Regions from separate parts of the Mesobacillus sp. QJM3NY_10 genome, predicted to be linked through region 3. Evidence: riboswitches for the same ligand, from Rfam matches in the RefSeq annotation. Region 3 holds a riboswitch; each other region holds the start of a gene.

Region 1 (5,322 bases), 1.6 Mb from region 3:
ATGCCCTCCTTGTAAAATCCAAGCTTCTTGGGAATAGCCTTGCTTTTATCGTTGTCCTTGCCGCATCGGATTTCAATGCGGTTAAGTCCTAACTCAAAAAAAGCATGGTTTATTACTGCTTTCACCGTTCTGATTATAATGCCCCTCCCTTGCAGTTTTTCCGACAGGTAGTAGCCGATGCTTGCCTGCGAGTTGTTCCAGTCAATAGCATGGAGGCTGATGCTGCCTGCAAGGACTCCCCTGTATCGGATCCCAAAATGACTGCTGCTTCCTTCCTGGAAATTTTTCTGCCACATTTGAATGACCGAGTAAAATTGTCCCGGAGATTGAATACCATCAATCCAGGGCAGCCATTCCCGCAAATAGCGGCGATTGGAATCCACAAGCCAGAACAACTCCCCAGCTTCATGCGGCTCAAAAATTCGAAGTTCAAGTTCAGAATCAACTTTTAAAGTTAACATAGATACCTCCTTAAACTTTATTCTGATGGTAGAGTTGACCAATTAGCTATCTGTGGTTTTATTCGTCCAAAAGAGGGAATAAAGCTTTACATTGTTTTTTTATATAGGCTCTTTTCTCAAACTTTGTTGCTATTGACTACAAAATAGGATTGAATGACCCATTTTCCTTCGCAAAGTTGACTCTTATCATGAGAAAAGAGCTTGCACACTTAATACCGACGTACAAAATAGCTTTTTATCACGTTAAAATCGGCTTTAGGATTTTAACAACAATCTTTACGAATACAATCTTTATACTTTTTTTGGGAGGAAGACTATGAAATTAACGACTAAGATCTTGATTGGCCTTGGACTTGGCGCTATGACCGGGCTGATCCTCAACATTTTTTCACCCGAATTGTTCACTGTTTTAGATAAATTCTTATTTACGCCTCTAGGTAAGATATTCATCAATTTAATCAGTATGCTCGTCGTACCAATTGTCCTGTTTTCGATTATTCTAGGAACTGCAGGATTAGGCGACCCTAAGAAACTCGGCAGGATTGGTTTTAAGACGGTAAGCTTCTTTTTAACGACAACAGCTATAGCTATTTCAATTGGTCTTGCGCTGGCCTATTTAATCAAGCCTGGCTTGATGGGCCAGTTTGATACGAGTGGAGCAGAATTCAAAGCTGAAGAAGCTCCGCCAGTAAGCGAAACCTTTTTAAATCTTATTCCGGCGAACCCGTTTGAAGCACTGACAACTGGCAATATGCTGCAAATTATCGTGTTTGCGCTATTCATTGGTATTGCTTTAACAGCACTTGGTAACAAAACAAGAGGAATTTTGAATCTGATTGAACAAGGAAATGAGATCATGATGTATCTGGTAGGCCTTGTCATGAAGTTTGCTCCGTACGGAACTTTTGGTTTAATCGCAACGGCGATCGGAAGCCAGGGAATCGACGCCATCAAGGCGATGGGAATATACATGATTGTCGTTGTTCTGGCTCTAGTTGTCCATGCGTTCATTACTTATGGGTCAGGGGTATATTTCCTTGGAAAGAAAAACCCATTCTGGTTCTTTAAGCAATTCTCCCCGGCGATGGGGGTAGCCTTCAGTACATCGAGCAGTAATGCTACACTTCCGGTATCAATGGAAACAGCACAGAAGAACCTTCGTGTCCCTGAATCTGTCAGTAGCTTTGTTCAGCCTCTTGGAGCAACGATCAATATGGACGGAACGGCAATTATGCAGGGGGTGGCTACTGTCTTCATTGCACAGGTGTACGGTGTCGATCTCACAATGGTCGAGCTTCTTACGGTTGTCCTGACTGCGGTGCTTGCGAGTATTGGAACTGCAGGTGTTCCAGGCGTTGGTTTGATCATGCTGGCGATGGTACTCCAATCTGTAGGTCTGCCTGTTGAAGGGATTGGAATGATACTGGGCATCGACCGTTTGCTGGATATGGCTCGTACCGCTGTCAATATTACTGGCGATGCAGCTTGCGCGGTCATTGTCTCTGAATCTGAGAAAAAGCATGCATTACGACCGGAGAAAAGCAAAGTGAAAAATGTGGCGGACAACCGCTCACTTGAATACTCTGAATAAAGGAGAAGAGACCCTGCCATTTACGGCGGGGTCTCTTTGTGATCAACAGGGTCTGCTAAAGCCAAGTTTTAATATTGCTAGTTTTCTACTCTTGTCAAAGGCAGCAGCATGATGAAGGACGTCTTGTCCGGTTCCGATGAACAGGCGAGAATTCCTTTATGCTTTTCGATGATTTCCCGGCAGACGAACAAACCGAGTCCGGTTCCAAGTGTTTTGGTTGTGACGAATGGTTCGAAAATGGTTTTTAGTAACTGGTCTGGAATGATTGGCCCATTATTTGAAATCTCAATTTTGATATGGGTATCATTCACGAAAAATCCTTTTATTTCAATCTGTGGATCGTCACGGTACTGGCTCAATACATCAATGGCATTAAAGATGATATTGATGAGGACCTGCCTGATTTCATCAGCATAGCCGTACAATTCCATATCGTCTGCCACTTCCTTGATAATCCGGACCTTTGTGTCAAGGATGCTGGGATATAGGAAATTCAATACTTCCTCAATCATTCTATTCAATGAGAAAAGGGTCTTCTCTTTACCAATCAGCTCTTTTTTTGATAAAAGTAGGAATTGCGAAATCCGGAAATTCAATTGCTCCAGCTCGCTGGAGATGATATCGAGATACTTCATATCTTCATGTTCGGATTTTAATAGCTGAATGAAGCCCTGGATGGAAGTTAACGGGTTGCGGAATTCATGGATGAAGCTTGATGTCATTTGGCCAAGCAATGTCAGTCTGTCCTTATGTGTTGAATCGATGAACTGATTCTTCTCTTCGATGACCTTGTTTTTCTGTTCATTGTAATAGGATACAGCGTAATACAAGAAGGTATCAAAACAATAATTGATCCGATTGATCGCCTCCTGCATTTCCTCCCATTCCATATTCATTTTGTGAAGGTGCTTGTATAGAACTGATCGTCCCGAGTTGACATTATAGACAAAATCTCCAATGTTAATGTCAGCGCGAACTCGTTCTTCTCCTACCATAAAAGCAAGCTTTTGGATGTGTTCTTCCAATTCTTCACTTGTCTTGGAAAATACCGAAAGAATGATTACATACATTCTCTCAGCGTTCTTACTGATTTTCTCTTTATATGGATCATCTTCTGAAACGATTATATTATCCGTCCAGTCGGCAATGAGTTTTTCCTTTTCACTAGTCAGGAAGCTAAGCAATCGGTTATCCGTAATTGGCAGCATTTCATTAAGTCCCCCAGTTTTTCATATCGGTATTAAAGATTCGAGAAAAATCATGAAATCCCTTTGTCGAATATTGAGAACATCCGCTGAATTGCGTCGAATAGCTAAAATCGTGACAAAAGACCGATTTTTTTAGCAACAATGAGAGAGTTTTGTCTATTGAGTCATCGACATTTATTGGATCGACCAGAGATTACAGAAAGGTTATACTTGTTATTGAATAGTAGACGTAGTATATTCATAGTGTAGAAATTAAATAATAACCACAAGGGGAGCTGCGTAAAGCAGCTGAGAGTGAGCGGCCGAGTTCTTACCCTTTGAACCTGTTAGTTAATGCTAGCGAAGGAATGTGGATGCGATAGGAAAGCAATCTTGGGAATCCTATATCGATCCCCACGATTGCTTTTTTTGTTTCTGAAGCAGAAAAGGCGTGTCAGAAACGGACCTCATTCTAAAAAGAAGGAGGAACAAAAGATGAAACAAAAACAGACTCTCTTTTTAGTGGAAATTGCCGTATTTTCCGCACTGGCTTATTTGCTTGATTTATTTTCAGGATTTTTATTTTCAAGAATCTGGCCCCAGGGCGGTTCAGTATCGATCGCGATGGTACCTGTATTCCTGATGGCATTTCGTTGGGGAGTAAAGGGCGGAATCCTTACGGGCTTCCTGTTTGGGCTACTGCAGGCCATACTCGGAATGTCGCAAATCTACCATCCGATACAAGGAATTCTTGATTATCTTGTTGCGTTTGCTTTGGTGGGAACGGCCGGATTATTTGCAGCTCAGGTAAAAGAAAGCATGCAGAAAGGCAACAGGATAAAATGGATTGCCTTTGTCATTGCCGGAACTTTTATCGGCAGTGCCCTGCGATTCATTACCCATTTTATTTCAGGCTGGGTATTCTTCGGAAGCTATGCGCCTCCAGGTCAGCCTGTTGCCTTATATTCTTTTCTATATAATGGCACCTACATGCTCCCAAGCATGATTTTAAGTGCGATAATCGTCATTCTTGTCATCAGCTACGCACCGTCAAGAATGGTCCAATCCACACAAGTTAGCAATAAAATATGATGTGAAGGAGAGCTGAAACAGCTCTCCTATTTTTATATTCTTTTAATACCCTAATGGGTATATAATATGGATGAAGTGATTACTGGTGAAAATATTGTCAATTATATGGAGTTTGCATAAAATCCACGTGTGCAGCTGAGGTATAGTGACATAAGTCACAGTGGAAGTCGAGCTAAACTGGTTAAATAAAGATAATCATTCTCATTTAGAAAAAACAGGTGTAAAAAGTGAAGATCAACATAAATCCTCTTAAAAACTAACAAAAATTTGAAAAAGGTGATGGCTATGCTGGGAAAATTAAAGACTGGTGAAAAAGGCCGGATCATGAATATTTCTAGTGCAGATAAATTTGTCAGAAGAAGATTGCTTGATTTGGGAATAGCGGAAGGCTCTGAAGTGTGCGTAAAATGTATCCTGCCTTTTGGAGGCCCTGTCATGGTTGAATCATGCGGGCAATGCATCGGCATCCGCCGCAAAGAAGCACTTAGGATTGAAGTGGAGCGGGTATGATGAATATTGCGCTCATAGGCAACCCCAACACTGGAAAAACTTCATTGTTTAATAACTTAACAGGTTCCTATGAATATGTAGGCAACTGGAGCGGTGTAACGGTCGAAAAGAAAGTAGGCCTTTTTAAAAATGGAAAGGATCAGCTTATTGACCTTCCCGGAGTTTATACTCTCAATCCCCTTTCTAAAGATGAGGGTGTCGTTACAAATTTCTTCCTGAATGAACCATTTGAAAAGCTTCTGAATATCCTGGATGCTTCTCAGTTAAGGCGCAATCTTCACCTTACATTGCAGCTATTGGAATACGGTGCACCGGTCATAATTGGCTTAAACATGCTGGATGTGGCGAAAAACAGGGGGGTACAAATTGATATTGCCAAACTGTCTGAATCACTGGGAGTTAATGTAGCCCCTGTTGTTGCCAGGACAGGCAAGGGGTGTAACGAGCTTGCAGAGCTGGTGACTGCTGGAGCTGTCGGAAC
Region 2 (5,322 bases), 450 kb from region 3:
TTACAAGGGTTGGTGATGTAATATGGATAAGCATTCAAATAGCTTCCCAATCAGCCATGTCATCGGATTCTTCATGTCACTCGTCCTGACATTCGGCGCAGCATGGATTGCCCTTCAGACCTCGCTTTCAATAAAGGCAGTCATGTGGATCATCGGCACACTGGCAGTAGTCCAAGCCGGAATCCAGCTATACATGTTCATGCACATCAATGAAGGCGACGATAAAGTAACGAATAATATCAATATCATTTACTCAGCATTTATCGCAGTCGTCATTGTCGCAGGATCCATCTGGGTTATGACCTCAGGACACTCGCATTAAAATGAATGAAACCAGGCATCCTCTAGGGGGTGGCCTGGTTTTTTTGTGAGCTCCTTTTGTGTGATTAATGCTGTTTTGGACAACTTTGGCTTGGTGAGCCGAGATTTTGTCCGAACCTGACCCTACTTCGGACAATTTCTGCTTGTACAGTCGAGATTTCGTCCGAACCTAACCCTACTTCGGACAATTTCCGCTTGTACAGTCGAAATTTTGTCCGAACTTAACCCTACTTCAGATAATTTCCACTTGTACGGTCGGGACTTTGTCCGAACCTGACCCTACTTCAGACAATTTCCGCTTGAACGGCCGGGGCTTTGTCCGAACTTGATCCGACTTCGGACAATTTCCGCTTGAACGGCCGGGGTTTTGTCCGAACCTGACCCAACTTCAGATAATTTTCCCCTTGTTCGGTCGGGAATTTGTCCGAACCTGACCCTACTTCAGACAATTTCCCCTTGTTCGGTCGGGATTTTGTCCGAACCTAACCCTACTTCGGACAGATTGCGCTTAATCGGTCGAGATTTTGTCCGAACCTGACCCTACTTCAGACAATTTTCGCTTGTACGGTCGGGGTTTTGTCCGAACCTAACCTTACTTCGGACGGGTTGTGCTTAATCGGTCGAGATTTTGTCCGAACCTGACCCTACTTCAGACAATTTTCGCTTGTACGACCGAGATTTTGTCCGAACCTGACCCTACTTCAGACAATTTCCCCTTGTTCGGTCGGGATTTTGTCCGAACCTGACCCTACTTCAGACAATTTCCGCTTGAACGGCCGGGGTTTTGTCCGAACCTGACTCGACTTCGGACAATTTCCGCTTGATCGCCCTGAAATTTGTCCGAACTTGCCCCGACTTCGGACAAATTACGCTTAATTTACGTTCATTTTGTCCGAAGGTGATCTTGTGTTCAAAAACAGCCCTCGATTGCCTATACAACAGAATTAAATCTTTGCCATCTCGCTTTTACGTCCTTTGATCAATCGTAAACGGGGCAGCTTGCCTTCTTTCCGGAATAAAGAGAACATGGCGAAATTAAATGCCGCAAGGAACAGTGAAAGTACAGCATGCTGGAATCCATGTGATACCAATGCGAGGAATCCGCTTACAAGACAATATAGACCAACAATTAAATAAAAGTACATAAGAAGTTTTCCCACTTCTCATTCCCCCACTTTTTCGTATGTATTTTTTATATTAACAGAATTTAATAAAAAATGTCACATAATGTTCACAATTAGCCCCAAACTTTTTCACAATTTATTAACACTTGACTCTTACATCAGCCTTGCTATTATGATTAAAGATGAATTAAATATCTAAATTTTACCACTAGGGGTGCCTTTGATTTAAAGGCTGAGATTAAAGTGAGACTTTGAGACCCTTGGAACCTGATCTGGTTTACACCAGCGTAGGAAAGTGGACTTTGGGACATTTTTTATTGTGCCAATACAACCACTTTCTTTGAAAGTGGTTTTTTTATTGGGTTAAAAAGGATGAGGAGGAGCTTTTAAATGACAAAATTCACTGAAGTATTAAGACACGAAGCAGAGCCAATATGGCAGGCAAATTTTGACCACCCTTTTATTAAGGGAATCGCTAATGGAAATTTAGCATTGGAGTCCTTTCGCTATTATGTTCTACAGGATTCCTATTATCTTTCCCATTTTGCCAGGATACAGGCAATTGGAGCAGCGAGAGCATCCGATTTGTTCACGACTTCCAGAATGGCAGCACATTCACTGGGGACTTATGAGGCTGAGCTTGGTCTGCACGAAAATTTCCTAAAGCAATTGAGAGTAACAAAACAAGAATTAGATGAGTTCATCCCTTCTCCCACTGCCTATGCTTACACATCACATCTTTATCGGGTTGCTGCTTCTGGAAGCCTCGCTGAAATCATTGCAGCGATTCTGCCGTGCTACTGGATTTATTATGATATTGGACAATTGCTAAAGGACTCCACTCCAAATGTCCAAATATATCAAGAATGGATTAATGCATATGGAGGAGAATGGTTCAGTGAATTGGTAAATGAGCAATTAAGCAGACTAAATGTACTTGCATTGGAAGCGCCAAAATCAGAACAAGAAAAGATGAAACAGCATTTTATCATCAGCAGCCAGTATGAATTCATGTTCTGGGACATGGCCTACAATCAAGAAAAATGGCCTGTTTCACAATAAAGTTGGACATTTAAAAACAACGGGTTTTTGCCCGTTGTTTTAATCCATTATTTTTTTACTAAAAAGACGGCTTAGACAAAGAGCAATTTCCTACTAAAGCCTGCAACCTAGGTTCATAGTAACTTAAATTAGCGAGGAAGTAGCATGTTTCTGGAAAGTGATGCTCTAGGAAGCGGAGGTTGGTCTTATTCAAAATCGTATCTTCTTTGTACTTCTCGACCATATTTTTAATGAACTGATTCATTTCCAGTGTCGTCTTTCCTACTTCATAAATGAATTCCTGCTGGCGGGCAAAGCCTGGCTGTTTTACCCGTAAATAATTTTTCAAATGATGATTTTGGACAATAAATAGCTGGAATCTCCGTTTGAATTCTTGCGCTGCTGTGTTGGCTCCTACTTCAATCGGGTCAAGCAGATTTTCAAAAAGCACCGCGTGACCGAGTTGATCTTCAAGCCAGAGGTCCATAACCTGGGTCGCTGACAACCGTACTGGTTCCTGCCCCTGTACTAGATAGCTCAATATCCGTAAATATTCCTGGTTTTCACTCAGGGTACCGTTTAAATAGGTTGGGGACAGGCTCAGGTTTACTTTGTTATCTATCCTCAATGATTGCAGTGTACCTTCAAAATCATAATAGTTTTTAGCAACCTTCCAAACTTTTCTTGAAAAATCGATCATTTGACCGTCCTGGTGGCCAGCTTGCCGCGGTATTGACTGCAAATTAGCTAAAAGGTCATCATATAAACCGATGAATTGCTGGGCGATTTTTACGTACTCCTTTTCACTCACTGACAAACCATCCCTGACAAAATAGGCGTGATCCTGAAGCATTTCCAGCCAAAATGAATGTTCATCCCAAAGAGAAATCATCTCTTTCCCCCTCCTTTACCTACTTATACTTACTGTTCAAGAGCGAAAGAAATGATGACCTCAGGAAACTTTTAATACTTTTAGCATGATTAGAGATACTAAGAAAAACAATCCCTATTCTCTCCCAAAAGGTGTTGCTAATGAAAAATCTAAAACTTTACATATTTTTAATGGCTGTCCTGCCCTGGCTATCGCTGCCTCTCCTTGGTAGACAAACATTCAGAAAGTTCTTGCCAGGTACGTTATTCATGGCCATTTATTTAATCTTTGAAGGAAGGTTAGCTGAAAAGAGAAAATGGTGGTGGTTTCCCTTTAAAATTAAACCAAACGTATTGGGTGAACTGCCTTTAATCTGGGGTCCGTTTTTTATAGGTTCCTTCTGGATCTTGAAATACACCTATAAAAAATTCAATCTGTATTTGCTGGTCAATATCCTGATTGACTCACTGTTTACTTATTACGGACTGGACATCTTCAAGAAATTTGGCTATGTTTCATTGGTCCGCTTAACCAAATTCCAGTTATCGATTGTGTTTTTATTCAAAACCTTAGTTTTATATGGATTTCAGGTGTTTTATGACAAAGTAATTCGGGGGCAATCAGATAGTACCCATCAATAATTAATTATTAAATGAACATAATAATAAGGCCATTTAGGTAAACCCAAGGAAAGTGAGCTGAATGAAATGGCGAGACAAGGTATGCACAACAGGGATCAAACAAGAGAACAAACAGAGAAACATGATAAAAGGAATGATATTGAGCTTGGCGCCGAGTTCCAGGTCGGGAATTCAAAATCGCAGAGCCAGAAAAAAAGCGGTAAACAAGTGAATAAAAAGTAACAGGAAGACGCCCCATAACCCGGGCGTCTTTTCTTCTTTATTCAGGATTTCTTAACTCCCTGTCCAGAAGGAACATAATACCAAATCTCTTTTTCAAATTTAAGTTTTAGATTAGTATACACGGGGAAGGAACGTAATAAGAATGATATGGGAGGTGCTGAAGGTGAGTTTGTTGTACAGCAAGGCAATGGAAGCTTTTAAAAAGGATGCACAGCGTCAGTCTAAGTTTCAAAAGAAAACAAAAACAAAGGCGAAATAGATATTCCGCCTTACGGTTGTACATTCATCTTCTTGTCATCCTGCTATTGAGGATGATTTTTTTTGCCCATTTCTACTTACTGACTTTAGAAATCCATCTACCTTTTCAAATTCGTATTGCTGTCAATTGCACAGAGGATCAAGCCGATAATTGCCGCAAAAACGAAAGTTGAAAACAGCAGAAAGATTGGGATTTCACCTTGAGGAAAAGAAATGTTGTTATAGTTCGCAAAAAACAGAATTCCTAGTATGTATAGAAAATGAATGAAGATCGAAATCGACATGGCAGGTTTTAAGACGTTCAAAATATCACTCCTGTAAAATCTTTTCCTTTTCTTATTCCATTTTATGTAACATAAATCCTCTTTTTTCGTCAGGTTTCTTCTTTGAATTGCAGACTTTTTATAAAAAAAGAACGAAACCATGTAGATTTCGTTCTAGTCCTTATAAATTCTCGATAAAGACCCTGATGACATCAGCGCCGCCTATGAAAGTTCCAAGTGAACTTCCCAGGTTGGCAAGTACGACGATTAGCAGTACACGACTGACTTTGTTTCGCCAAAATCCTTTAAAACTAAAAACATCTTCAGATAGGCTCTCAAAGTCCTTTACACTTGGCCTGCGGATATAGGCCTGTGTCAAACCGGCAAACCAGCCTGCCGCAAGCAAAGGATTTAAGGAAGTGATCGGTGCCGCTATAAATGCTGTCAAAATGGTCAGTGGATGCCCCATTGCGATCGCAGCTCCCAGGGCGGAAAGGCTTCCGTTCCATAAAATCCAGCTGACTGTTTGGGCAAAACCTGCAGATGGATTAGCTAAAAAAGTATAGACGATAATAGCCAGA
Region 3 (5,322 bases):
CAAAAAAGGCTATAATACGGTTGAAATCGGTACAGGGAATTCAAGCATTAAGCAACTGGCTCTATATCAAAAAGTCGGCTTCAGAATCACTGGAATTGATCAAGACTTTTTTATAAGGAATTATGAAGAACTCATTTTTGAAAATGGCATCCAGTGCAGGGATATGATCCGATTATCGATGCCCTTGTCAGAAGAACAAAAAGCGCAAGCGCCTCGTTCAGCCCCGACAAGCGCTGGAGGGCCGACCGGTGAAGTCGTTCTTTGACTTCATCGGGCGGACCGAAGCGACTCGAGGGGCTAGGCGCTGGAGCTAGATTAAGAAGACTACATGTAGTAATCCACAACTAAATACATTTTATAATTTCCTAAAAGATAAAAAAAGGACCTCTCTCAGGTCCTTTTTTACTTGGATATTATATGGTCTATCAATAACGGAAGTTCTTTATAAATCCCCACTACTTCATCCATCTTCATCCTCACGAGCCCGCTTGAGGATGGAGCAACGAAGTCAACGGTACCAGTCACGACAGGTTCATCCTGTTTTCCCCATGGAATATCTTTTTTGCCGCTGTATTGCTGATAGACACCTTTACCAACGAAACAAACGATTTTGGGACTGAATATCTCGATTTTACTCCTTAACTCAAGTTTCCCCTGCTGGTATTCTTCTTTCGTAATCTCATCGGCTGCTTTAGTCGGACGCGCAACTATGTTCGTCATCCCGTATCCTAAATCCAGCAACTGGTCATCCTCTGAAGAATCATACTTTCTTGGTGTTATGCCTGCTTCAAAAAGAATCTTCCAAAATCTATTGTTTGGATTGGCGTAATGATGACCTGTTTCAGACGAACGAATGCTCGGATTGAAACCAACAAAAATGACGTCAAGGTTTTCACGTAAATGATCAGAAATCGGCTCCACAATCCCACTCCTCTCCAATCTAATGTATCTATGCACTCACCAAAATCGGGGAGGCAGCTCATTATTTTTGCGGATATTCTTGAAAATTCTTAGATGGAATAAAAACTCATCATAATACATCGTTTCGGCACTTTCAAATGAATAAGCGTCCGAAAAGTGATCCAATAGTTCGGTATCAATATTATCTTCAAGGCCGCTCAGCCACATTTTATAGCCGTGTTGTTCATAAACATCTGATAAACCTGCCCATTCAAACATATCTTGCAAATCCTTTTCACCCATTCTATCACTCCTTCAGATCTCTCCTCCATTTTTCCATACTTTTACACACCTTATACAAGTCCTCATCTCTGCACAATGGTATTACTCTATAAAAAGCGGCAGGCATCATTCCCCACTTCATCAGAGGAAAGAATATACAGGGAAGTTCCACTAGGGGATTTTTCTTTAGAAAAACCAAGGCTTTCTAAATCATCGTATTCACCGTTTACGATGATTGCTGAAGCGAAAAGCAATGCCTGCAGATGGAATAGTGAAGCATCAATAATATCTGTCAGTGAATCGCCGGGCATGATGTCTGCCAGTACAGCAACCCTCCCGCGAATTCCCAGGTTTTCATAAGCATATTCAATACTATCGGCCATTGTGTCGGAAATGGCTGCAGCAGTACTAATGATGTCATTCCAATTTTCATCAAAAACATAAGCATGCCACGGAGATTGTTTTGAGGCAATTAGAAACTCAATTTTAAGAAATTGCTGGTCATTATCAAAATGATAAACAGATTTGAGTGCATCCATAGTTTCCCTCCATTAGTAAAGTAGGAATAGTTTCCCACAGCAAGCAAAAGTTAATGAATTTGTTTTGCATGATTTAAATTCGTTAGTAAATACTTACAACGACATGACCCTAAGCATGAATTTTGTTGATAAGGGAAAAAGGTAATAAACAAATATTAACCAGGTGTAAGGAGGATGAAAAAAATGGAGAAAAAGCAAAATAATCATAAAAATCCAAATGAGGAAAATGAACAGCAGCACAGCATGGTGTGCAATGATCAATTATTTTTTCAGGAATTAAGGATAGCAGCTGAAGAGGCAGAACGTGACCACGCAGATACAAATCAAAGCAAGGCATAATAAAAGAGAAAGGCAATTTTGCCTTTCTCCCCATTACTTCTTTAACTATTGATATCCACATATTCTTTAATTAACTGATGAAACGGTCTCTTTCGGCCGCCTCTTCCTCGCGCTCTGCTTCTCGTTCTTCATACCAAAATTTAATATGGGTAAGGATGGAGAAAACAAGGAAAAAGTTCATTGACCAGACACTCACAAACGGGGCCATTCCTCCAAACTCAATCGTCTCATACTGTTTAAAAACCATCACAATATATGACTCAATGAACACAAGGACAAAGCCGGCTACACCTGCAATTGCCATACGCATCATATCAATAACCACCTTATCGTATTATCAGATTATTTAAATAATACGACTAATTATTGATTACCGCAACTATTTTGTCACTAATTTGCCACATTTTCAAATTGACAATTTGGCATAGTACTTTTTATCTATTGCTCTTTTGGTAAACTTTGTTGAGTTCTCAACTAATTATTACAATTCTTGTTCAGAAGTCTCCTGGGAAAAGCTTTATAATGTTGGACTTGGTATATGTTCAAAAAGAAACAATTTGTGCCAAAAAAGCTTTATCTGTTCAACTTCTTTTGCTTTTGCATGATCTCATATGATTTTTCAATAATATCTGTTAATACATCGCCTTTGTATACTCTGCCGACTTTCGTATTTTCCTGATAGTATTCTAAAATTTCATCAAGCTTGTCAGATGTATCCTTGGAGACTCTAACGTTCAATTGAATTCTCTGGGTTTCATTCATGGATTCGACTTCCTTCCAAATACTTCCACTTCTATATAAAAACAAAAATCTATCATATTGCTAGCAGTTTGATATTATGTAGATATATGTCGCTAACTCTGCTGCAACGTTCTCTATCTTAACATATTCCGTCATCTTGCAACACTATGTTGGATTGAGATTCGTTTCTCCCCCAGTCTTAAAGGGTAATTAATATCTGAGTCGTACCCTCTAAAAGTTTATTGAAATAAATGGAGATTTTATATGAAGCTTATAAAATGGTCTTACACAAAGAGATATAATATAAAAGCGCAATTTGACGTTTTTCCCAATTCGATCGCCATATTCCGGCAAATCAAAGATTACTACTTCGTATATACTGTGAATTGGTCCTTTGGTGACCCTGTTGTCTCGAAAACCGCGTTAGAGGAAATGGAGTGGCTGTTGAATAAGGAGCTCGGCACCCTGGAAAGCTACTGCGAGAGAAAATTTTTCCGGAGTGATATCGAATGATTCATTTTTTTAAATTAGGGCATTTACAATTCCGACTATTTACATTAAGATGATTTTGGAAACAACAACTGCATAGTTTTTTGCACTAGGGGAGCTTTAGGCTGAGAAGAACTTTGTTCTGACCCTTATTACCCGATCTGGATAATACCAGCGTGGGGAAGTGCAGGTGAAGCTCTTCGTTATATCACTTTTTTATTCTAACGATAGAATTCAACTGCATCCACCCCGCTGGATGCAGTTTTTTTGTTTTCCAACCAATGAACAAAAGGAGATGTAACGTAATGAAAGAAATTCACTGTGGTACTAGCGAGATTACAGGTGCGAGGTTTTCCATTTACCCAATGTCAGACAAGTTCGTGGATATTATCCTCTCTGCACTGAAGGAAGTTGATACAACAAAGGTTTGGATGAAGACGGATGATGTCAGCACTTGTGTGCGAGGTCGTTCTGAACATGTTTTTGACGTGATTAAAGCAATCTTCTTAAATGCATCAAAGGGTGGAGACCACGTGGTCCTTAATGCTACGTTCTCAAATGGATGTCCTGGTGATAGTTCCGGTGATGCTTACATGGCGGAAGATTCAATTTTATTGAATGATGAGCTTTCACAAAAAATCAACCAGGAGGTCGCAACCCAGTTCGCTCTCTATCCGTTAGGCTTTCCAGGATATATGGATGTAATTATGAACCAAATAAAGACGGTAGAACAGGATGGTGTCTTTAGCGGAGGAGTTCATTATGCCTCAAGATTAGACGGCGAGACCAATAAGGTTTTTGCCGCATTGGAAGGTGCGTTTGAAGGTGCCCGGAACAGTGATTCTTCACACATTGTCATGACGGTGACCATGTCAGCCAATAGCCCTTCTCGCAAGGAGGATCAATAATGCTCGCAAACTGGAAACTTCGTGAGGTTGTTGTCCTATCTGTCCTGGCAGTCGTTTTTGGGGTCATCTACCTCCTATTCTTACAAATCGGCAATGTGCTTGTTGGTATGTTCGGCCTTATTGGCTATGATTTGATATTCGGCATCTGGTTCATCGTTTCCATCATAGCTGCATACATCATCAGGAAGCCTGGAGCAGCGGTGTTATCAGAAACGATTGCGGCGACAATCGAGGTCATGCTTGGCAATGCTGTGGGGCCACGCCTAATCCTTGCTGGCATTATTCAGGGACTAGGTGCAGAAGCTGCTTTTGCGGCAACCAAATGGAAGAACTATTCAACTTGGGTGCTGGTAGCCGCAGGAATGGGTTCTTCAATTACCAGTTTCATATGGGGTTACTTTTTAGGAGGATTCGCTGCACTCTCACCTGGTTATGTAACTGCAATGTTTTTCGTCAGGCTTGCAAGCGGAGCAATCTTAGCCGGCCTACTAGGTAAATACATAAGTGACAGCCTCGCTAAAACTGGAGCGTTGAATAGCTTCCCGCTTGGAAAGGAAGCCAGAAAGGCAAAGCAGAACGATGATATCTCAGCCTAGCCATCCATTTTTTGAAGTGTCAATCTTAACTTTCAGGTTTGATCCTGACCAGGATCCTGTCTTAAAAAACATCACTTTTAAAATAAATGAAAATGAGAATCTCCTTGTTCTGGGACCAAGTGGTTCAGGTAAAAGCACACTTGCATACTGTCTGAATAATCTTTATCCATCTTCTGTTGATGGAATCATGAAAGGCTATATTAATTATAGAGGGCGCGCTTTATCCTCCTTTGAGCCAGGAGAAGTAAACCGAAAAATCGGATTGGTCATGCAGGATCCAGATTCGCAATTTTGTATGCTGACTGCCGAGGAAGAAGTGGCTTTCGTATTAGAAAATATTCAGTTTCCCAGATTAAGAATGGGTGAAAGAATAGATTATGTCCTTGATTTAGTAGACATGCTGCCCTTCAAACACAGGCTGATCCACACTCTCTCTGGAGGGCAAAAGCAAAAGCTGGCGATTGCCTGTGCACTTGCAATGGAACCTGAATTATTGATCCTTGATGAACCCACCGCTAATCTAGACCC

What was found. A riboswitch is a leader RNA that binds a small molecule or an ion and turns the genes downstream of it on or off. The one in region 3 is predicted to bind thiamine pyrophosphate.
Region 1: another riboswitch for thiamine pyrophosphate. It lies ahead of thiT (energy-coupled thiamine transporter ThiT); the one in region 3 lies ahead of AC0VX7_RS14350 (YkoF family thiamine/hydroxymethylpyrimidine-binding protein).
Region 2: another riboswitch for thiamine pyrophosphate. It lies ahead of tenA (thiaminase II); the one in region 3 lies ahead of AC0VX7_RS14350 (YkoF family thiamine/hydroxymethylpyrimidine-binding protein).

What each region holds. Positions count from the first base shown of each region.
Region 1 covers NZ_CM149675.1:1,213,002-1,218,323, forward strand. The annotation lists gene AC0VX7_RS06110 (GNAT family N-acetyltransferase) at 1-461, opposite strand, end outside; gene AC0VX7_RS06115 (dicarboxylate/amino acid:cation symporter) at 778-2,052, shown strand; gene AC0VX7_RS06120 (histidine kinase N-terminal domain-containing protein) at 2,130-3,260, opposite strand; TPP riboswitch at 3,519-3,625, shown strand; gene thiT (energy-coupled thiamine transporter ThiT) at 3,735-4,331, shown strand; gene AC0VX7_RS06130 (FeoA family protein) at 4,617-4,841, shown strand; gene feoB (ferrous iron transport protein B) at 4,841-5,322, shown strand, end outside.
Region 2 covers NZ_CM149675.1:2,396,986-2,402,307, reverse strand. The annotation lists gene qoxC (cytochrome aa3 quinol oxidase subunit III) at 1-21, shown strand, start outside; gene qoxD (cytochrome aa3 quinol oxidase subunit IV) at 23-322, shown strand; gene AC0VX7_RS12135 (hypothetical protein) at 1,266-1,481, opposite strand; TPP riboswitch at 1,646-1,756, shown strand; gene tenA (thiaminase II) at 1,836-2,507, shown strand; gene AC0VX7_RS12125 (DUF2935 domain-containing protein) at 2,566-3,378, opposite strand; gene AC0VX7_RS12120 (hypothetical protein) at 3,519-3,998, shown strand; gene AC0VX7_RS12115 (hypothetical protein) at 4,065-4,220, shown strand; gene AC0VX7_RS12110 (hypothetical protein) at 4,577-4,783, opposite strand; gene AC0VX7_RS12105 (TraB/GumN family protein) at 4,923-5,322, opposite strand, start outside.
Region 3 covers NZ_CM149675.1:2,849,958-2,855,279, forward strand. The annotation lists gene AC0VX7_RS14310 (GNAT family N-acetyltransferase) at 1-265, shown strand, start outside; gene AC0VX7_RS14315 (mismatch-specific DNA-glycosylase) at 403-921, opposite strand; gene AC0VX7_RS14320 (hypothetical protein) at 958-1,203, opposite strand; gene AC0VX7_RS14325 (hypothetical protein) at 1,290-1,721, opposite strand; gene AC0VX7_RS14330 (hypothetical protein) at 1,905-2,060, shown strand; gene AC0VX7_RS14335 (hypothetical protein) at 2,131-2,373, opposite strand; gene AC0VX7_RS14340 (hypothetical protein) at 2,634-2,822, opposite strand; gene AC0VX7_RS14345 (hypothetical protein) at 3,066-3,314, shown strand; TPP riboswitch at 3,392-3,490, shown strand; gene AC0VX7_RS14350 (YkoF family thiamine/hydroxymethylpyrimidine-binding protein) at 3,596-4,198, shown strand; gene AC0VX7_RS14355 (ECF transporter S component) at 4,198-4,794, shown strand; gene AC0VX7_RS14360 (ABC transporter ATP-binding protein) at 4,778-5,322, shown strand, end outside.